DNA from 3 places in the Kitasatospora sp. NPDC036993 genome. Region 1 is predicted to be linked to each of the others. Evidence: riboswitches for the same ligand, from Rfam matches in the RefSeq annotation. Region 1 holds a riboswitch; each other region holds the start of a gene.
What was found. A riboswitch is a leader RNA that binds a small molecule or an ion and turns the genes downstream of it on or off. The one in region 1 is predicted to bind cobalamin.
Positions count from the first base shown of each region.

Region 2: linked by a shared signal. The riboswitch ahead of ACZ7C5_RS36770 (CoA-acylating methylmalonate-semialdehyde dehydrogenase) and the one ahead of ACZ7C5_RS15260 (ribonucleoside-diphosphate reductase subunit alpha) in region 1 are both predicted to bind cobalamin.
Region 3: linked by a shared signal. The riboswitch ahead of nicT (Nickel transporter NicT) and the one ahead of ACZ7C5_RS15260 (ribonucleoside-diphosphate reductase subunit alpha) in region 1 are both predicted to bind cobalamin.

Region 1 is NZ_JBVJRP010000006.1:292,169-299,244, reverse strand. It holds gene ACZ7C5_RS15280 (GH12 family glycosyl hydrolase domain-containing protein) at 1-593, opposite strand, end outside; gene ACZ7C5_RS15275 (glycosyltransferase family 2 protein) at 1,046-2,464, shown strand; gene ACZ7C5_RS15270 (glycoside hydrolase family 26 protein) at 2,470-3,576, shown strand; gene ACZ7C5_RS15265 (glycosyltransferase family 39 protein) at 3,573-5,276, shown strand; cobalamin riboswitch at 5,323-5,481, shown strand; gene ACZ7C5_RS15260 (ribonucleoside-diphosphate reductase subunit alpha) at 5,676-7,076, shown strand, end outside.
Region 2 is NZ_JBVJRP010000031.1:31,694-38,769, reverse strand. It holds gene ACZ7C5_RS36780 (enoyl-CoA hydratase/isomerase family protein) at 1-1,071, opposite strand, end outside; gene ACZ7C5_RS36775 (acyl-CoA dehydrogenase family protein) at 1,071-2,216, opposite strand; gene ACZ7C5_RS36770 (CoA-acylating methylmalonate-semialdehyde dehydrogenase) at 2,222-3,721, opposite strand; cobalamin riboswitch at 3,922-4,105, opposite strand; gene ACZ7C5_RS36765 (MarR family winged helix-turn-helix transcriptional regulator) at 4,209-4,661, opposite strand; gene ACZ7C5_RS36760 (MFS transporter) at 4,661-6,136, opposite strand; gene ACZ7C5_RS36755 (zinc ribbon domain-containing protein YjdM) at 6,290-6,646, opposite strand.
Region 3 is NZ_JBVJRP010000003.1:392,910-399,985, reverse strand. It holds gene ACZ7C5_RS08035 (hypothetical protein) at 1-1,672, opposite strand, end outside; gene ACZ7C5_RS08030 (ArsR/SmtB family transcription factor) at 1,724-2,107, opposite strand; cobalamin riboswitch at 2,189-2,402, shown strand; gene nicT (Nickel transporter NicT) at 2,434-3,561, shown strand; gene rpmG (50S ribosomal protein L33) at 3,621-3,785, opposite strand; gene ACZ7C5_RS08015 (M24 family metallopeptidase) at 4,045-5,151, shown strand; gene efp (elongation factor P) at 5,228-5,791, shown strand; gene nusB (transcription antitermination factor NusB) at 5,796-6,233, shown strand; gene ACZ7C5_RS08000 (thioesterase family protein) at 6,426-7,076, shown strand, end outside.

The DNA of each region.
Region 1 (7,076 bases):
GCGTCCCCGAACGGCTGGGCGTCCGCCACCTTCTCACCGGCCGGCCGCACGTTGTCGGTGGCGTCCAGCCAGATCATCACCTCGGCGCTCTCCCCCGGCAGGCAGTTGGCCGGGCTGGAGCCGTACCAGAGGTCGAAGGAGAGGTTGAAGGAGCCGCTCACCCGGCCGTTGGCGTCCCAGTCGGCGGTGGCGTCGCCGAGCGCGCTGACCGGCACCGGCAGTCCGCCGGCGCCCGGGGCGGTGGAGACGTTGGGGTAGGCGCCCGGGGCGAGCGGGTTCTTCGGGACGAAGCCGTCGATCCGGGAGACCGTGAACCCGGTGTCCCCGACCGGGTCCACGCAGACCGTGCCCGCGGTGTTCCACGGGTTCGGTTCGAGGATCTTGGTGCCGCCGTCCATCGCCAGCTTGGGGAACGGCTCCTGGGCGGTCGAGCAGATGCCGGGGCCCGGCGTCACCGCCGCCGTGGCGGCCGGCGGTTCCACCGCCCCGACCTCGCCGCTGCACCCGGCCAGCAGTACGGCGACCGCGCCGAACGCGGCGACCGCCCGCAGGCTCCGCGCCAGGCGCCCGGCCGTGCCCTCCTCGATGATCATCACTCTTCCCCGAACCGTCCTCGCCCGTCGAGCGGACAACCGTACACAAGCGCCCCGGCCGCACTGCCGTTCACCTCACGCTCGTTCACATCACGATCGGAACTCGATATCGGTTCCGGACAGCCCACGTAAGAGGGGGAAGCGAACGGGGAGCGACCGGTCCCGTACGATCCTGCCGTCCCCCCTCTCGCCCGGCCGACAACGGCCGCCGCACGGGGACGGTTCAGACTCGATACGGTTCCGGGGGAGTAGAGCACGTGACGGTCACCGAGAGCGCGCGACGCGCGGGAAGCGGTCAGCCGCCCGCCTCACGACGCCGGAACCGGCGCGATCCGGCCGCCCGCAACCGCTGGGGCCTGCTCCCCCAACCGCCGGACAACACCGAGAAGTACCTCTACGCCCGCACCAACCTGTGGGTGCTGACCTGCTTCTCCCTCATCAGCTTCGCCTGCATGGTGGCCAGCGAGATCGGCCTGCTGAGCGCGACGCCGTGGTTCCTGTTCTTCATACCGCCGCTCGCCTTCACCGTCGTCTACTACCTGATCTCCCGCTGGGTGCACGGCTTCAACGAGACCTTCGACCTCTCCGCCCACCGAGCCCTGGTCAAGTCCTGGCAGCCCGAGCACTATCCGACCGTCGACGTCTTCCTGCCGGTCGCCGGCGAACCCATCGAGGTGCTGCACAACACCTGGACCCACGTCGCCCGGCTGCGCGACCAGTACCCGGGCGACGTCACCCCGTACGTCCTCGACGACAGCAACAGCCCGCAGCTCGCGCAGATGGCCGTCGACTTCGGGTTCGTGTACGGCACCCGCGACAAGCTCGGCTGGTTCAAGAAGGCCGGCAACCTCCAGTTCGGCTTCCGCAACTCCGACGGCGACTACATCCTCATCCTGGACGCCGACTTCGCGCCCCGGCCGGACCTGCTGAACGAGACGCTCCCCTACCTGGAGACCGACCCGCGCCTCGGCATCGTCCAGTCCCCGCAGTTCTTCCGCATCCTGGACTCGCAGAACTGGATCGAACGCGGCGCCGGAGCCGTCCAGGAGCTGTTCTACCGGACCGTCCAGGTCTCCCGGCAGCGCAGCGACGGCGCCATCTGCGTCGGCAGCTGCGCGGTGTACCGGCGCGCGGCGCTGGAGGAGAACGGCGGCACCACGCTGATCGGCCACTCCGAGGACGTGCACACCGGCTTCGACCTGCGCCGCCTCGGCTGGGACCTCCAGTACATACCCGTGGCGCTGGCGACCGGCGTCTGCCCGGACAACGTCGGCGGCTTCTTCAACCAGCAGTACCGCTGGTGCACCGGCTCGATGAGCCTGCTCGCCAGCAAGAAGTTCTGGCAGACGAAGCTGCGGCCGGTCACCCGCGCCTGCTACCTGTCCGGCTTCTTCTACTACATCCACACGGCGCTGTTCACCCTCGTCTCGCCGCTCATCCCGATCGTCCTGCTGCTCGCCCGCCCCGACCTGATCCGCTGGGAGAACACCGCGCTGGTGCTGCCGGGGCTGATCTACGCGACGGTCATCTTCCCGCTCTGGCACCGCAATCCCTACCGGCTGGAGGCCTGGGCCGCCCGCATGATGTACGGCTGGGCGCACGTCTTCGCCATCTGGGACATCCTGCGCCGCAACCGGATGGCCTGGCAGCCGACCGGCTCCACCGGCGCCAAGAAGAACAAGACCCGCCGGTTCTGGACCGGCGTCATCGTCTGGGGCGGCGGCACGGCCCTGCTCTGGGTGCTGCTGAGCATCTGGCGGATGCTCACCATGGGCCCGCTCAACTTCGCCCTCGTCCTCGCCTCCGGCCTCTTCTACGCCACCATCGTCGGCCGGGTCCTCGTCCAGCCGCGCCCCACGGAAGCAGTGTGATCGCCATGCCCGCCCACCTCCGACGGGCCGGCCGGCTCCGTCGCCGGCCGGCGCTCCTGCTGCTGACCGCCGCCGGCCTGCTGCTCGCCACCGGGTGCGGCCCCGAGGACCCCGGCTTCGCCATGCAGGAGGGCCTCGACCGGCCCGCCGCCGCGGCCACTCCCGGCGCCGCCCCCGCGACGGCCCCCGGCACGGCCCCGGGCGCCGCGCCGAGCGCGCCTGCCGGGACGCCCAGGGCCCTGCCGGCCGGCGTCCCGTACGACGTCACGCCGCTGCTCAAGCCCGACCACAAGTACCTCGGCGCCGCCCTGCCCGACGTCCCCGCCACGATGGACGCGCTGCCCGGCTACAGCGCCGCGATCGGCAAGCAGCCCAACGTCCTGGAGTTCTACGCCCACTGGAAGGGCGGCTTCGACACCGCCGGCGCACGCCGGATCCACGAGGCCGGGGCACTGCCCTTCATGGCCTGGGAACCGCACGACCGCTCGCTCGCCTCGATCGCGGCCGGCGACACCGACGACTACGTGCGCGGCGTCGCCAAGTCCGTCGCCAGGTTCAACCTGCCGATCGCCATCAGCATCGCCCACGAGATGAACGGCGACTGGTACCCGTGGGGCCGTCAGGCCGCCACCCCCGAGGACTTCGTGGCCGCCTGGCGCCACGTCCACGACATCTTCGACCAGGCCGGCGCCACCAACGTGATCTGGGTCTGGAGCCCCAACATCACCGACCCCGCGCCCAACACCCGCCTGGCGCCGTACTACCCCGGCGACACCTACGTCGACTGGGCGGGCATGACCGGCTACTTCACCCGCACCGGGCCGAAGACCTTCGAGGCGCTGTACGGGCCGACCATGGCCGAGATCCGCGGCTTCTCCAAGAAGCCCTTCTTCATCAGCGAGACCGCCTCCGAGCAGGGCAAGCGCCAACGCGCGGACGTCGACCAGCTGTTCTCCGGCCTGGAGGCGCACGACGACGTCGTCGGCTTCGTCTGGTTCAACATCGTCAAGCGGGCGGACTGGCGGGTCGAGGCCGTCCCGGACACCCTCGCCGCGTTCAAGCAGCGCGTGTCCGACCCCCGTTACGGCTTCGACATCCGGAACCCCAGATGAGCACTGAGTCCGAGTTCCCCTCCGTCCCGCACGGCCGCGCGGCCCGCCGCCGCCGGGCCGCCGAGCCCGAACCCGCCGAACCAGGACCGGACACCGCCGAGCCGGGACCGGACACCGCCGGGCCCCGCACGGCCGTGGCGGTGGACAACCCCGACAACATAGAACTGGCCCCGTACACCATCCCGCAGGTCCCCGCGATCAGCTGGGACCCGGGCCCCAGCCCGCGCCGCCGCTGGATCGCCCGCGGCCTGCTGGGCGCCGTCCTCACCGTCCAGGCCGCGCTCTCGCTGCGCCTGCTGGCCGCCGCCCACCCCGACGAGGCCGCCGCCATGGTCTCCGGCCGCCGGCAGCTGGCCCACCTGCTGCACGGCACCCCGGTCACCACCGACCTGGTCGACCGGGTGCACGGCTCGCCCTGGCTCTACCCGCCACTGGCCGGCGCCGCCGCGAACGCCGGTGGCATCTGGGGCACCCGGCTGCTCAGCCTCGGCTTCGCGCTGGTCACCACCGTCCTGCTGTACTCGCTGACCCGGCGGCTGTTCAACGAGCGGGTCGCCATCTGCGCCATCGCCGTCTACGCCGTCCTCCAGTCCACCGTCGTGGTCGGCTTCTACGCCGCACCCGAGTCGCTCGCCGTCCTGCTGGTCGCCGTCGCGGCCTGGACCACCGTGTTCACCGCCCGACGGCATCCGGCCCTGGCCCTGCTCGCCGCCCCACCCACGGCGCTGGCCTGCGCCGTCGCCTACTCCGCGGCCTTCGCCGTCCCCGCCCTGGTCGCCCTCGCGTTCGCCTGCGCCCGGCCGTACCAGCGGCCGGGACCAGCAGCCCTGCGCGCGCTGCTGACGGGCGCCGGCACCCTCCTGCTGCTGCTCCCGTACGGCACCCTCGGCAGGGTCGCGGGGTGGTCGCCCTCGCGCGGCAACGCCCCCGGCTCAGCCGGCTCGATCCTGCTCGGCACGCTCCAGTGGGCCGGCCTGTTCACCGTCCTCGCGGTGGCCGGCACCATCGCCTACGCGCGCCACGAGCAGATCAACGAGCACGACGCGCCGGAGAAGGACGCCGTCCCCACCACCCGGGGCCGGCGCGCCCTGCTCGGGGCCGTCCTGACCGTCACCACCCTGCTGGTCCCCGCCGCCCACCTGTGGACCGGCACCTCCGGCGCGCTGTTCCGCCACCTCGGCTACGGCATGCTGCTCGCCGCCCCGCTCGCCGGGGTCGGCCTGACCCGGCTGGTCGGCGCCCACTTCCGCCACCCCCAGCTGGGCATCCTGGTCTGGGTCGCGCTGCTCGCCCTCGGCCTGGAGCAGTCCGCCCTGCGCTACCAGAACGGGCCCGACTCCGGCCGCCTGCTGGCCGTCCTGCGGGTCCACGCGGAGCCCCAGGGCCGCTACCTCACCGAGGTCGACGGACTCGCCGAGTACTACCTGGGCGGCGTCTCCCGACCCGAGCAGTGGGTCTCCGCGCGGGCCGGCACGGACTACCGCGACGGCGCCGGGGTGCAGCACCACGGCGACGCCGGCAGCGTGGCCGCGATCCGGGACGGCTGGTTCACCGTGGTCGTCCTCGACAGCACCGCGCCGAAGGCCACCGACCGGGCCCTGAGCGACGCCCTGACCGCCGCCGGACACTACCGGCTGGTCGCCCAATTCACCTCACCGACCGGTGATTCGAGCACGTACAAGGTCTATCTGAAGCACTGACGGGCCACCCCGCTCAGCCACACCCGCGACACGACAGCCACAACATATGGTGCCACCGCAGTCCGGCGGCACAACATGTATGCTCGCTTCTGCTGTCGACGCAGGGGAACCCGGTGCGAATCCGGGACTGCCCCGCAGCGGTGAGCGGGCGGCTCCAGCAGCCGTGCCCGCGAGTCCGATTACCTGCCGGACAGTGTGCGCCACGGCCCTCCCGCAGAGGCCGCGCCAGCACGAGCAGTACCCCTCCGGGCCTCGCGGGCGGGCCGGGGAGTAACCGTCGCGCGACGCCGTGTGCGTTCGTGCCGTGCTCCCCTGCCCCCATCGGCCCGGTGGCCCCCCGATCACAGCCGCCGATCGCCGCCAGGAGAGAGCGCCTTGACCACCGCAGCCTCAGCCACCCTGCCCGCCCAGGGCACCGGTACCGTTTTCACCGACCCGACGGTCTCCGACCCCGGCGGCGCCCTGCTGCGGCTGCTCACCGACCGCAGCGTCGACCTCACCGAGGTGGACCCCGGCCATGTCGCCGCCGCCGCGCTGCGCGGCCGCCACGCCGGCTCGGACTTCGCCGAACTGCGCGGGCTGGCCGTGGACGCCGCCGCGTCGATGATCGCCGAGGACCCCCAGTACTCGAAGCTGGCCGCCCGGCTGCTCGCGCTGGAGATCGTCGACGAGGCGAACAGCCAGGGCTCGGTGTCCTTCTCGGCCTCGATCACCGTCGGCCACGACGAGGGCCTGATCGGCGACGCCACCGCCGACTTCGTCGCCAAGCACGCCGCCGCGCTGGACGCGCTGATCGACCCCGAGGGCGACGACCGCTTCGAGTACTTCGGCCTGCGCACCGTGCAGTCCCGCTACCTGCTGCGCCACCCGATCACCCGCAAGGTGATCGAGACCCCGCAGCACTTCCTGCTCCGCGTCGCGTGCGGCCTGGCGGTCGGCGACAGCGAGCAGTCGGTGCGCGAGGTGGCCGAGCTGTACGGCCTGATGAGCCGCCTGGAGTACCTGACCTCCTCGCCGACGCTCTTCAACTCCGGCACCCGGCACCCGCAGATGTCGAGCTGCTACCTGCTCGACTCGCCGCTGGACAACCTGGACTCGATCTACAACCGCTACGCGCAGATCGCCCGGCTGTCCAAGCACGCCGGCGGCATCGGCCTGTCCTACTCGCGCATCCGCTCGCGCGGCAGCCTGATCCGCGGCACCAACGGCAAGTCCAACGGCATCGTGCCGTTCCTGCGCACCCTCGACTCCTCGGTCGCCGCCGTCAACCAGGGCGGCCGCCGCAAGGGCGCGGCCTGCGTCTACCTGGAGACCTGGCACGCCGACATCGAGGAGTTCCTGGAGCTCCGCGACAACACCGGCGAAGAGGCCCGCCGCACCCACAACCTCAACCTGGCGCACTGGATCCCGGACGAGTTCATGCGCCGGGTCAACGCCAACCAGGACTGGTCGCTGTTCTCCCCGGCCGACGTGCCGGAGCTGGTCGACCTGTGGGGCGCCGACTTCGACGAGGCGTACCTCAAGGCCGAGCAGGCCGGCAAGGCCGTCCGCACCATCCCGGCGCAGACCCTGTACGCCCGCATGATGCGCACCCTGGCGCAGACCGGCAACGGCTGGATGACCTTCAAGGACGCCTCCAACCGCGCCGCCAACCAGACCGCGCTGCCGGGCCGCACCGTGCACTCCTCCAACCTGTGCACGGAGATCCTGGAGGTCACGGACGACTCCGAGACCGCCGTCTGCAACCTGGGCTCGGTCAACCTGGGCGCCCACGTGGCCGCCGGGGCCTCCGCCGGCGAC
Region 2 (7,076 bases), on a different contig from region 1:
CTCCAGGGTGCTCGTGGTGGAGAGACCGAGCTCACGCTCGCCCAGCCTCGCGAAGTGGCGGTCGACCTCGGCGTCCCGCACGGCGGCCAGGTCGGCCGGGCTCCAGCGCGGGGTGCGGTCCTTGTCGATCACCTGGGCCCGGATGCCCTCCGGCAGGTCGGCGGTGGCGAGCGCGGCGCAGGAGGTGCGGTACTCCTGGTCGAGGACGGCCTCCAGCGGGCCGAGCGCCCGGGCCCGGCGCAGCGCGGCGAGCGTCACCTTGACGGCGGTGGGCGAGTTGGCGGCGATCCGGTCGGCGGCCTCTCCGGCGGCCGGGTCGCCGGCCGCCGCCAGCCGCTCGACGATCTCCTCGACGGTCGGCGCGGCGTAGCAGCGGTCGATCCACTCCCGCTGCCCGGCCAGCCGGCCGGGCGGTGCGGCCGCGATGTGCCGGGCCAGCGCGTCGTGCACCGGCCGGACGGCCAGGTCGTCCAGCAGGGCGGGAAGCCGCCCGGCGGGCACGAAGTGGTCGGCGAACCCGCACAGCAGGGCGTCCGCGGCGCCGACCGCGCCGGCCGTGAGGGCCAGGTGGGTGCCCAGTTCGCCGGGGGCGAGGGCGAGCAGGTAGCTGCCGCCGACGTCCGGGACGAAGCCGATCCCGGTCTCCGGCAGGGCGATCCGGCTGCGTTCGGTGACGATCCGGACGCTGCCGTGCGCGGAGACGCCGACCCCGCCGCCCATCACGATGCCGTCCATCAGTGCCACGTATGGCTTCGGGTAGCGGGCGATCCGGGCGTTGAGGTGGTACTCGTCGCGCCAGAACCGCTCGGCGGCGGCGCGGTCCCCGCCGGTGGCGGCGCGGTGGATGGCGACGATGTCGCCGCCCGCGCAGAGCCCGCGCTCGCCGGCGCCGGTGACGACCACGGTCGCGACGGCGTCGTCGTGCTCCCAGTCGTCCAGGGCCCGGGCGATCCGCAGCACCATGGCGTGGGTGAGGGCGTTGAGGGCCTTGGGGCGGTTGAGCACGATCAGCCCGGCCCGGCCCTCCCGGTGGACCAGGACGTCGTCGGCCCCGGTGGTGTCGGCCCCCATCAGGCGGCCCCGATCAGGCCGCGGGCGACGATGACGCGCATGATCTCGTTGGTCCCTTCCAGGATCTGGTGCACCCGCAGGTCGCGGACGGTCTTCTCGATGCCGTACTCGGTCAGGTAGCCGTAGCCGCCGTGGAGCTGGAGCGCCTGGTTGGCCACCTCGAAGCCGGTGTCGGTGGCGTGCCGCTTGGCCATCGCGCACAGCTGCGGGGCCCGCGGGTCGCCGCGGTCCAGGGCCGCCGCCGCGCGCCAGAGCAGCGCCCGAGCGGCCTCCAGTTCGGTGGCCATGTCGGCGAGCCGGAACTGGAGCGCCTGGGCGTGCAGCAGCCGGGCGCCGAAGGCCTCGCGGTCGGCGAGGTGCGCCGTCGTCCGCTCCAGGGCGCTCTGGGCGCCGCCGAGCGAGCAGGCGGCGATGCCGAGCCGGCCGCCGTCGAGGCCGGCCATCGCGATCCGGAAGCCCTCGCCCTCGCCGCCGAGCAGCCGGTCGGCGGGCAGCCTGACCCCGTCCAGCAGCACCTGGCGGGTCGGCTGGGCGTTCCAGCCCATCTTCCTCTCGTTCGGCCCGAAGGAGAGGCCCGGGTCGTCGCGGTCCACCAGGAACGCCGAGATGCCCCTGGCGCCCGGTTCGCCGGTGCGGGCCATCACCAGGTACACCCTGGCGGCACCCGCGCCCGAGACGAACTGCTTGACGCCGTCCAGCACCCAGTGGTCGCCGGCGCGCACCGCCCGGGTGGTGATGGCGGCGGCGTCGGAACCTGCCCCCGGTTCGGTCAGGCAGTAGCTGCCCAGGTGCTCGGCCGAGCAGAGCGCGGGCAGCCAGCGGGCGCGCTGCTCCTCGGTGCCGTGGCGGTCGACCATCCAGCCGACCATGTTGTGGATGGACAGGTAGGCGGCGATGGAAGGGCAGCCGCCGGCCAGTGCCTCGAAGGCCACCACCCCGTCCTGCCGGGAGAGTCCGGAGCCGCCGGCCTCCTCGCGGACGTAGACCCCGGCCAGCCCGAGGTCGGCGGCCTTGCGCAGCACGTCCACCGGAAAGTGCTTGGCCTGGTCCCACTCCACCGCGTACGGCGCCAGGCACTCGGCGGCGAACTCCCGTACCGCGGCGGCGATATCAATCTGATCTTCCGTCAGATCACTTGCGTGCACGGCGTTCACCCCATCGTCGGCATGGTGAAGCTCGCGCCCTCCTTGACCCCGGAGGGCCAGCGCGAGGTGACGGTGCGGGTGCGGGTGTAGAAGCGGATGGAGTCGGGGCCGTGCTGGTTGAGGTCGCCGAACGCGGAGCGCTTCCAGCCGCCGAAGGTGTGGTAGGCGACCGGCACCGGGATGGGCACGTTGACCCCGACCATGCCGGTGTCCACCCGCCGGGCGAAGTCCCTGGCGGTGTCGCCGTCCCGGGTGTAGATGGCCACGCCGTTGCCGAACTCGTGCTCGCTGGGCAGCCGCAGCGCCTCCTCGTAGTCGGCGGCGCGGACGACCGTGAGCACCGGACCGAAGATCTCCTCGCGGTGGATCCGCATCCCGGGCGTGACCCGGTCGAACAGCGAGGCGCCGAGGAAGTAGCCGCCCTCGTGTCCTTCCAGTCGGAACTCCCGCCCGTCGACGACGAGTTCGGCGCCCTCCCGGACGCCGAGGTCCAGGTACCCGCGGACCCGGTCGAGCGCGTCGGCGCCGACCAGCGGGCCGAAGTCCGCCGCCGGGTCGTCCGAGCGCCCGACCTTGAGCGCGGCGATCCGCTCGACCAGCTTGGCCACCAAGGCGTCCGCGGTCTCCTCCCCCACCGGGACGGCCACCGAGATCGCCATGCACCGCTCGCCGGCCGAACCGTACCCGGCGCCGATCAGCGCGTCGGCCGCCTGGTCGAGGTCGGCGTCCGGCATCACGATCAGGTGGTTCTTGGCGCCTCCGAAGCACTGCGCCCGCTTGCCATGGGCGGCGGCGGTGGCGTAGACGTACTGGGCGATCGGTGTGGAGCCGACGAAGCCCACGGCCTGGACGCGCGGGTCCTCCAGCAGGGTGTCCACGGCCTCCTTGCCGCCGTTGACCACGTTGAGCACGCCTGGCGGCAGCCCGGCCTCCAGGAAGAGTTCGGCCAGCCGCAGCGGCACCGAGGGATCGCGCTCCGAGGGCTTGAGAACGAAGGCGTTTCCGCAGGCCAGGGCGGGGGCGGCCTTCCAGAGCGGGATCATCGCCGGAAAGTTGAACGGGGTGATGCCGGCGACCACGCCGAGCGGCTGGCGCATCGAGTACACGTCGATGCCCGTCCCGGCGTTGTCGCTGAACTCGCCCTTCAGCAGGTGCGGGATGCCGGCGGCGAACTCCACGACCTCCAGGCCGCGCTGGATGTCGCCGTGGGCGTCGGAAACGGTCTTGCCGTGCTCGGCGGAGAGCAGCCGGGCGAGTTCCTCCTTCTCGCCCTCGACCAGTTGCAGGAAGCGCAGCAGCACCCGGGCCCGCCGCTGCGGGTTCCAGGCCGCCCACTCGGGCTGCGCCTGGGCGGCGTCGGCGATCACCGCCTCGACCTCGCCACGGTCGGCCAGCGGCACCCGGGCCTGCACCCGGCCGGTGTTGGGGTCGAAGACGTCGCCGTACCGGCCGGACGTCCCGGCGGCGCGCTTGCCGCCGACGAAGTGGGTCAGTTCACGGACCATCGGTTCCTTCTCTCATCAGCGCTGGGGAGAGGAGGACTGGAGAGCACCGCCGCCCGGCCGCGCGCACGGTCGGCGCACGGGCCTGCGGGCAGGCGGAAAATGACGGATCGTCAGGCGTCGAGCGCCCTGGCGACCGGAAGCACGGCAGCGGAACGGGAACAGCGGCCCGGAGTCATGCGTGTCGTCTCCATCCTCGTGGAAAACACGAACCACCCGCGGCCGGTATCCTGACTCCCGGATCGACGCCCGCCCCCTGGCCTTCCCGGCTGGCTGCCAGTGGCCGTCTCCTGCGAGGACGGACTCCCCGGTCACAGTGGCGGGACCGTGCCGGACTCACACCGGCTTCCCTGACACCGCGGACCTGCCGTCGACCATATAGTTGGACGTCCTAGTAAGTCCAGAGCGACAACCCGTGAGAACACGTCACGGACGCGTCGTCACCGGCCCGCCCGGGGCCGTCGAGCACCGCCCGGGCCCGGGGGCGGCCTCAGCCCAGGAGCTTCGCCACCACCCGGTCGAGCGCGCGGATGTCCTCCGGCGGCAGCGCGAGCAGGGCGTCCGGCGGGGTGGCGAGGATGCCGGTGGCGAGCGCGGCCTTCGCCTCGCCCTCCTCGGTGAGGTGGACCAGCTTGGAGCGCCGGTCGGCCGGGTTGGTGATGCGTTCGGCGAGGCCGCGCCGCACCAGGTCGTCCACGATCACGGTGGTGTACGGCGGGTCGGCGGTCAGCCGCTCGGCCAGCTCCCGCAGGGTGAGCGGTCCGGCGGCGAGCCGGCGCAGCGCCCTGACCCGGCTGAAGCTCATGCCGAGGGCGTCGGCGACGGCCTTGCGGCGGTCGTGGCGCTCCAGCACGAGCGCGTACATCCCCTGCCAGACCCGGGCCGCCATCCCGGCATCGGCCTCGCCCGGCTCCGGGTGTCCGCCGGTGTCAAGGCACTCCATCAGGCGTCCACCGTCCCCTTCGTCTCTCTGATCCCGTTGCCGCCGGCGTCCTCGGCCGCCTCCTCGGCGGCGAGCCGCTCCGCCGCGCGTTCGGCCGTCGCCCTGGCCCAGCGACCGGAAGTGAGCGTACCGGTGACCAGCACGGCGACACCGCAGCCGGCGATGATCCACCACGCCGTCCGGGCGGCGGCGGTGAAGGCCGCCGGGTCGGCGTGGGCGGCACCGGCCATCAGCGCACCGGTCACCGCGACGCCCAGGGACTGGCCGACCTGCCGGCTGGTGGAGGCGACGGCCGCCGCCACGCCCGCCTGCGCGCGGGGCATCCCGGAGACGGCGGTGTTCGTGATCGGCGCGTTGACCAGGCCGAAGCCGGTGCCGAAGAGCAGGAAGGCGACGACCAGCAGACCGGTCGGCACGTGCTCGGCGTAGCCGACCGCCTGGAGCACGGCGCTCGCGGTCAGTGCCGTCCCGGCGAGCAGCAGGGGCGTGCGCGGCCCGCGGGTGGCCACCATCCGGCCGGACAGCGGCGCGGTGAGCAGCGACATGACCGCCATCGGCAGCATGAACAGCCCGGCGTGCAGCGGGTCGAGCCCGCGGACGTCCTGGAGGTACAGGGAGCCGACGAACAGGAACCCGCCGAGGCCGGCGAAGGCGGCGACCGCGATCACGGTGGCACCGGAGAACGGCGCGGAGCGGAAGAACCGCAGGTCGATCAGGGGGTCGGTGCGCCGGGGCTCGTACCACAGCAGGCCCAGCAGCGCGCCGAGCGCGGCCGCCGTGCAGCCGAGGACCACGGGCGAGGTCCAGCCGCGTTCCGGCGACTCGATGATCGCGTAGGTGAGTCCGGCGAGCAGCACGACGACCAGCAGCTGGCCGACCGGGTCCGCCCTGCGGGTGCGGGCCGCCCGCGACTCCGGCACGTAGCGGGTGAGGAAGAGCGCGGCCAGGCCGATCGGGACGTTGATCCAGAAGATCGCCCGCCAGCCGGCCGACTCCACCAGGACCCCGCCGAGGATCGGTCCGGCGGCCATGCTGATGCCGACCACGCCACTCCACACGCCGATCGCGCGGGCGCGCTGCCGGGAGTCGGTGAAGGTGTTGCTGATGATCGACATCGCGACGGGGTTCAGCATCGATCCGCCGACCGCCTGGAGCATCCGCGCGGCGAGCAACCAGCCGAGCCCGGGGGCCAGGCTGCACAGCAGGGAGGCCCCGGAGAACACCACCAGTCCGATCCGGAACACCCGGCGGCGGCCGATCCGGTCGGCGGTCGATCCGGAGAGCATCAGGAGGCTCGCCAGTACCAGGGTGTAGGCGTCGACCGTCCACTGGAGTCCGGACACCGAGGTGTGCAGGTCACTCCGGATGGCGGGCAGGGCCACGTTCAGGATGGTGACGTCGAGGCTGACGATCAGCAGGCTCATGCAGCAGATGGCGAGCACGAGCCAGGGCCGCGGTCGGGCGGCATCGGGCATGACGGACGCTCCATGGTTACTTGTGTTGTTGTAATCATTGTGAGCCTATAACTAACTCCCGCGACGACTCCACCCTTTTCCGGTCCGGGAAAGACGGAACGGCCGCGCCCACACCGATCTCCTCGGCGGGGCGCGGCCGTCCAGGCCCGCGGGTCAGGCCTTCTTGACCACGCTCGACTTGAGCTGCATGGCGCCGAAGCCCTCGACACGGCAGTCGATGTCGTGCCCGTCGACGCCGTCCACCAGGCGGATGTTGCGCACCTTGGTGCCGGCCTTGATGCCGGAGACGCTGCCCTTGACCTTGAGCGCCTTGACCACCGTCACGGTGTCCCCGTCGTTCAGCACGTTGCCGACGGCATCCTTGATCACACGCTCGCCGGCCGCGGCGCCGCTCTCCTCGGAGCCGCCGGGCACCCACTCGTGGGCGCACTCGGGGCAGACCACGAGGGCGTTCATCTCATAGGTGTACTCGCAGGAACACTGCGGGCACGGGGGCAGGCTGTCGCTCATGGGTTCAACGCATCCAGGGTTTCGAGGCGGCAAGGGGGCCGGGCCGGCGGGTCCGGTGCCCACGCAGAGGGCACCCTGACGCACCTCGCGCCGATCCGACGGCACGCCAGCATGTATGAACTTGAAGAATTTTTCAAACCACCTGTCCGCCGACGTGAGGGCAGCCCCCGAAGGTGCCCCGGTCGGAGGACGCCGGGCACCTGCCGGGGCCGTCCTCCGTACCGTCGGCGAACACGAAGGTGTCCCCTGCTACACCGCGGCCGTCGGCCCGCCCTGGGTCGCGGGCCCGCGTGCCTGGTTGCCGGGGCTCCGAGGGGACCAGCCGTGGTTCACAGGACCCGCGGTCCACTCCTGGAGGCTGCCGTCCCTCGTCGTCGTGTAGACCCTGGTCTCCTTGGCGGCCGCCGTCCCGAAACGGCCCCGCAATTGG
Region 3 (7,076 bases), on a different contig from region 1:
ACGGGCCGGTACTGAAGGACACCCGGGTACGGTGGCCGCCGGTGCGGACGGTGAGTCCGTGGTCGGGGAGGCCGGCCGGGTCGCCGCCGTCGGCGAGCCAGGAGGCGACGGCGGAGCCGAGCAGCAGCGGGTCGATGCCGGGGTCGGGGCGGCCCCAGTCCGGTTCGGCGCGGGCCTCCAGCAGCGGGCCGCCGCGCAGCCGCAGCAGATGGCGGGCCGGGCCGAGGGCGGCCACCGCGACGGCGAGGCCGGGCAGTTCGGCGGCGGTGTCGGCGAGCCAGCGGGTGGCGGGGCGTTCGGCGTGGGCCTCGGTGCGGGCGAGCACCTCGGCGGTGTGGCGCAGGGCGTCGCCGGGGTGGTCGTCGGTGAGGGCGTGGAAGCCGCGCGGGGTGTGGTCGCGCGGGTCGAAGGGGTAGCGCCGGAGGCTGACCTCGGTGCCCTCGCTCACTCCCTCGACGTCGTACGCGGTGGGCCCCTCGGCGGTCGCGGGGCGCGGAACGGGCCTGGGGTAGGGCGGTACGGCCGGTTCGTCCGCGGGTTCGTCGAGTCCGTCCAGGAAGGAGTAGAGCAGCGGGCGCAGCAGGTGGGCGGATTCGCCCTGGTGGGCGAGCGAGCGGCCGGTGACGCCGCTGAGGTCGGCCGGGCCCCGGGCCAGGGCGAGTTCGAGCTGGGCGGCGAGGTCCCCGTCCGGGTCGAGGACGGGCGCGGCCTGGCCGAAGGCGTAGCCGGGGGAGTGCGGGTCGAGTTCGGCGGCGCCGGTGGCGACGAGCACGGTGTGGTGTTCCAGGGCGGCGCCGTAGACGGTGACCGAGCCGTGGTCGCCGATCACGCAGTCGGCGGCGACGAGTGCGGCCTGCCAGCCCTGGTGGGGCGGGATCAGGCGCAGGCCCATCCGGCGGGCGTCGTCGAGCAGCGCCTCGGGGTCGTGGCGGCTCCAGACGTTGGGGTGCAGGACGACGGCCACGGTGTACTCGTCGGCGGGCAGCCGGCGGACCAGCCGCTGGGGGAGGTCGGGGTGGCGGCCGAGCAACGAGTGCCCGCTCCAGGTGGAGCTGACGACGACGAGCCGTCGGCCGCCGGTGGCGCCGAGCGCGGCGCGGTAGCCGTCGCGGGAGCGCCGGCTGGTGAGCATCCGGTCGAAGCACGGGTCGCCGACGACCCGGGCGACGTCCAGCGCCTCGGGGCAGGAGACCCGAAGCCGGTCCAGCTGCTCGGGGTGGGAGAGGCCGAGGACGTCCACGAACACCCGTCCGCGGTGGGTGAGTTCGTTGCGGGACAGGCCGGCGGCGGTGACCGTGTCGCCGGTGGACTCGGTGACCAGGCGGTTGTAGCCGACGCCGTGCGGGAGGACGACGAGGCGGGCGTCCAGGCGGTGCATGGAGGAGTGGACGGCGCAGGCGACGGCCAGGTCGAAGCGGTGCCGGACGGCGTCCTCCCAGTCCAGCACGGTGAAGCCGGGCAGGCCGCGCAGGTAGTCGTCCAGGGCGCGGTCGGCGAAGGCGGAGCCGGGGTTGACGGTGAAGTACCGCTCGATGCCGTCCGGGCTCAGCAGGGTGAGGACGTCCAGGACCCGGGTGGCCGAGGTGAGGGTGCGGGCGACCGCCAGCACGCGGGCCCTGACCGGTCGGGTGCTCCAGCGGTCGGCGGGCCAGGCGTGGGGGTGGGACGGCACACCATGATCGTACTCATCCGGCTCCGCCGCGGCACGGTTTCCGAGTGGGGGTCAGCCCGCCGCCGCGCTGGGCTCGTGGTGCTCGGCGGCGGCGCACTCGTCGAGGAGGGGGCGCATGGCCTCGTCCACGAGCCGGTAGCGCACCACTCGTCCGTCCCGGTCGCCGGTGACCACCCCGGCGGTGCGGAGCAGGCGCAGGGCCTGGGAGACGGCGGGGTCGCGCATGCCGGTGGCGACCGCCAGGTCCGTCACGGCGAGCGGGCCGGCCCGGTGGAGGGCGAGCAGCAGGGCGAGGCGTCCGGGGTCGGCGAGCAGCGAGAAGCGCTCGGCCCAGGTCCGGACGTGCGCGGGATCGCCGATCGCGGCGATGGCCTCGCAGACCCGGTGCCCGTCGATGGTGCGGTGGCCCACGCGGTCGGCAGGTACGAGATGCATGCCGGCATTCTCGCAGGCAAGGGTCTGTGATCCTGGACACCTGCGCACGTGCGCAGCCTTGCACGGGTCGGGCGGGGCCCCTACGGTGTAGCCCGCCGTGGTGCTCGGGAAGACCGGTGACGGACCCTCAGGGGTCCCCAGTCCGGAGCGGCCCTCGCCACTGTGATCGGGTCGTTCCTCCGCCCGCGGAGGAGCGTCGTCCGTACCCATGGAGCCACTGGGTGCCCCGCGCACCTGGGAAGGCGGGTACGGGCGTCCCGTAAGCCAGGAGACCGGCCACGGCATCTCACGAGGTTTTCCACGAGGTGCTGGAGCGTGATCCGCAGATGACCCTGCCCGAAACCGTTGCCGCCGGGGCGAATCCGGCGCCCTCGGTGCTGCCCAGCTTCCAGTGGCGGCGCGAGGACACCATCCGTACGGCCGGGCTGATGGGGGTGATCCTGGCCATGCACGTGGTGGCCTTCGGGACGCTCCTCTTCCTGGTCGCGCCCGAGAAGTACGAGGTCGGCACCCAGGTCTTCGGGGTGGGCCTGGGCGTCACCGCCTACACCCTCGGGATGCGGCACGCCTTCGACGCCGACCACATCGCGGTGATCGACAACACCACCCGCAAGCTGATGGCGGACGGCAAGCGCCCCGTCTCGGTGGGCTTCTGGTTCGCCCTCGGGCACTCCTCGATGGTGGTGCTGATGGCCGCCCTGGTGGCGGGCGGCGCGCAGCTGGCGAACACCCTGATGGACGACGAGTCGGCCACCCACAAGTGGCTCGGCGTGGTCGGCACCACCACCTCCGGCGTGTTCCTCTACCTGATCGGCGCGCTCAACCTGGCGGCGCTGCTCGGCATCCTCAAGGTGTTCCGTTCGATGCGCGCCGGGCAGTACGACGAGAAGGAGCTGGAGGCCCACCTCGACTCGCGCGGCTTCATGGCCCGGGTGCTGAACCGGGCGACCCGTTCGATCACCAGGCCGGGCCAGATGTTCCCGGTCGGCATGGTGCTGGGCCTGGGCTTCGACACCGCGACCGAGGTCACCCTGATGGTGATGGCCGGCTCGGGCGCGGCCTCCGGGCTGCCCTGGTACGCGATCGTCTGCCTGCCGCTGCTGTTCGCGGCCGGGATGAGCCTGTTCGACACCCTGGACGGGACGTTCATGAACTTCGCGTACCAGTGGGCCTTCGCCAACCCGGTGCGGAAGGTGTACTACAACCTGACCATCACGGGTCTGTCGATCGCGGTGGCCTTCATCATCGGCACCATCGAGCTGGTCGGGGTGCTGCACGAGAAGCTGGACCTGACCGACCCGGTCACCGGGTTCGTCGCCGAGATCTCGCTGGACAACGTCGGGTACGCCATCGCCGGGCTGTTCGTGGTGGTCTGGGCGATCGCGATCGGGTACTGGAAGCTCGCCCACGTCGAGAAGCGCTGGACGCCCGGCCAGGGGGCACAGAAGCACTGACCCGTGCGCGGAACGGCGCCTCCCCGCGCCGGGGGGAGGCGCCGTCCGGGTGGGCGGGGTCAGCGCTCCTCGCGGAAGTCGACGTGCCGGCCGGCGGCCGGGTCGAACTTGCGCAGGACCATCCGGTCCGGGTCGTTGCGGCGGTTCTTGCGGGTCACGTACGTGAAGCCGGTGCCGGCGGTGGAGCGGAGCTTGATCACCGGGCGCAGTTCGCTGCGGGCCATCGGGCGTCCTCCTGGGGCCAGGGGCGGCGGGTCCCGGTCGGTGGACCGAGCCCGTGCACCGAAATGGAATTCATTTCCACCCCGTCCAACGTGGGCCCGGCCCCGCCCATTCCCGGCGTCCGACGCCCGGGGGAGCGGGGAACCCGGCGCGTGCCCGAGGGGGAGGGCACGGAAGCGCGGGGGGCGCGCAAGGGGTACTGGGGGTTCTGTCGGGGGTGCTCGGCGGGCGCTTCGGGCCGGGGGTTCGTAGGCTCGACGCATGGCGGATGCGTACGCGGGGCGGCGGGAACGGGTGAGGGAGCACTGCAGTGCGACGGGGGCCGATGCGGCCCTGGTCACCCGTGCGGCGAACGTGCGGTACCTCACGGGCTGCGCGCCCTGTGGGGCGACCCTGCTGCTCACCAGGGAGAGAGCGCTGCTCGCGCTGCCGGACGACCTGCCCCCGGACGACTCGGGGGAGCACCTGATCGCCCCGGACGTCGCCCGGATGCCGGTGGCGACCGGAGCGGACACCGCGCTGGCCGCCGCGGCCGCCGCCGCCAGGTCCGGTGTGTCGGGCCTGGCCGTGGAGGAGCACGACCTGACCGTCAGCAGGCACCGGGCGGTGGGGGGCCTGGCCGAGGGGGCCCGGCTGGTGGACCTCGGCCGGGTGGTCGAGGGGCTGCGAGTGGTCAAGGACGAGCACGAGATCGCCGACCTGCGGATCGCCGCCGAGATCGCCGACCAGGCGCTCGGCGAGCTGCTGGAGTCGATCCTGGTCGGCCGCACCGAGCGGCACCTGGCGATGGAGCTGGAGCGCCGGATGATCGACCACGGCGCCGACCGGGCCGCCTTCCCGGTCTCGGTCGGCACCGGCAGCCACTCCGGCCAGGCCGCCCACCAGCCGACCGACCGCCGGGTGGAGGAGGGCGACTTCCTGACCGTGGTGATGGGCGCCCAGTACCGGGGCTACGGCGTCTCCACCGCCCGTACCTTCGTGATCGGCGCAGCCCCCGCGCCCTGGCAGGTGGAGCTGCACCGGCTGGTCTTCCGGGCCCAGCGGGCCGGGCGGGAGGCCCTCGGACCAGGAGTGGAGCAGTGCGTGCCCGACCGGGCCGCCCGGCAGGTGCTGGAGGCGGCCGGCCACGCCGAGGCCTCCCCGCACCCGGTGGGCCACGGCATCGGGCTGGAGATCCGGGAGGCGCCGCGCCTCGGTCCGTCGGACATGGGTAAACTGGACAGCCGCGTGCCGGTCACCGTCGGCCCAGGGGTCCACCTCCCGGGCAAGGGCGGCGTCCGGATCGAGGACACGCTCGTCGTGCGCCCCTTCGAAGAGGGCGGGCCCGAGCTGCTCACCATCACCACCAAGGAGCTCCTCGCCCTGTGACCGCGGCCCTCCGGCCGTCGGCGGCAGGACGCGAACCTTGGTTCCTTGACAGCTATATCCAGGAGTAAGTGCGCCCGTGGCTTCCACGAACGATCTCAAGAACGGCATGGTCCTCAAGCTGGACGGCGGCAAGCTCTGGTCCGTCGTGGAGTTCCAGCACGTCAAGCCCGGCAAGGGCCCGGCCTTCGTGCGTACCAAGCTGAAGGAGGTCCTGACCGGCAAGGTCGTCGACAAGACCTTCAACGCGGGCACCAAGGTCGAGACCGCCAACGTCGACAAGCGCACCATGCAGTTCTCGTACAAGGACGGCGAGAACTTCGTGTTCATGGACATGAGCACCTACGACCAGCTGACCATCGAGCCGCTCGTCGTCGGCGACGCCGCCAAGTACCTGCTCGAGGGCTTCGAGGCCACCGTCGCGCAGAACGAGGGCTCGGTCCTCTACATCGAGCTCCCGGCCGCCGTCGAGCTGGTCATCGCCGAGACCGAGCCGGGCGTCCAGGGCGACCGCTCCACCGGTGGCACCAAGCCGGCCACCCTGGAGACCGGCGCCGAGATCGCCGTCCCGCTCTTCGTCACCACCGGCGAGAAGGTCAAGGTCGACACCCGCGACGGCAGCTACCTCGGCCGGGTGAAGTAAGTCCGTGTCGGCCGCACGCAGCAAGGCCCGTACCCGGGCCTTCCAGATCCTCTTCGAGGCCGACCACCGCGGGGTAGACCCGCAGCGGGTCCTCGCCGACTGGGTGGCCCGCGCTCGCGAGCCCAAGCCCGACGAGGGCACCCCGCAGGTCGGTGAGTACACCATGGAGCTCATCGAGGGGTACGTCCAGCACGCCCGTCGCATCGACGACCTGATCGAGCAGTACGCGGTGGGCTGGACGCTCGACCGGATGCCGATCGTGGACCGCAACGTCCTGCGGCTCGGTGCGTACGAGCTGATCTGGGAGGACGGCGTCCCGGACGCCGTCGTCCTGGACGAGTCCGTCGAGATCGCCAAGGAGTTCTCCACGGACGACTCCCCGGCCTTCGTCAACGGCCTGCTCGCCCGCTTCCTGGAGCTGAAGCCGAGCATCCGCCGCTGACGGATCGACCTCGCGGGTCGACCTCGCGGGTCGACCCCGGGGATCGGCCTCACGGAACGACCTCGGAACGGCCGCCGGACCCGAACACGGGTCCGGCGGCCGTTCCGCGTTTCACCCGGGCGGCGTAGGGTGAGGGCTTACCCATCGGTAACTTGATGTCCGTCAGCACGCGTGAAGGGCAGGTCTCTCCCCATGACCACGGCGATCCGCAGCGAGTTCGACCAGGGCATCGCCCTGACCAGGCACCCCGAGGAGGCCGGCCGCTACGAGGCCGAGCTCGGCGCCGGCTGGCAGATCGGCGGCGGGGTGAACGGCGGACTGCTGCTCGCGGTGGCCGCACACGCGCTGTCGCTGGAGCACGGCACCCACCCGGACCCGGTGTCGATCAGCGGTTACTACCTGTCCGCGTCCACCCCGGGACCCGCCACCGTCCGCACCGAGGTGCTGCGCTCCGGCCGCGGCCTGTCCACCGGTACCGCCTCACTCGGCCAGGACGGCGTCGAGCGGCTGCGGGTGGTGGCCAGCCACGGCGACCTCGCCGCCGCCGACGGTGAGGTGCGCACCAGCGCGCAGCCGCCGCGGCTGCCGCCGCCCGACCAGTGCATCGGCGTCGAGCACGCGCCCAGGGAGCTGATCGCCCAGGCCGCCCTGCTGGAGCGGTTCGACCTGCGGCTGGACCCGGCCACCGTCGGCTGGGCGCTCGGGCAGCCCTCCGGCCAGGGGCGGATCCAGGGCTGGTTCCGGCTCGCCGACGGCCGCGACCCCGACCCGCTGCTGCTCCTGCTGGTCGCCGACGCGCTGCCGCCGGTCACCTTCGACCTGGGCATGCCCGGCTGGGCCCCC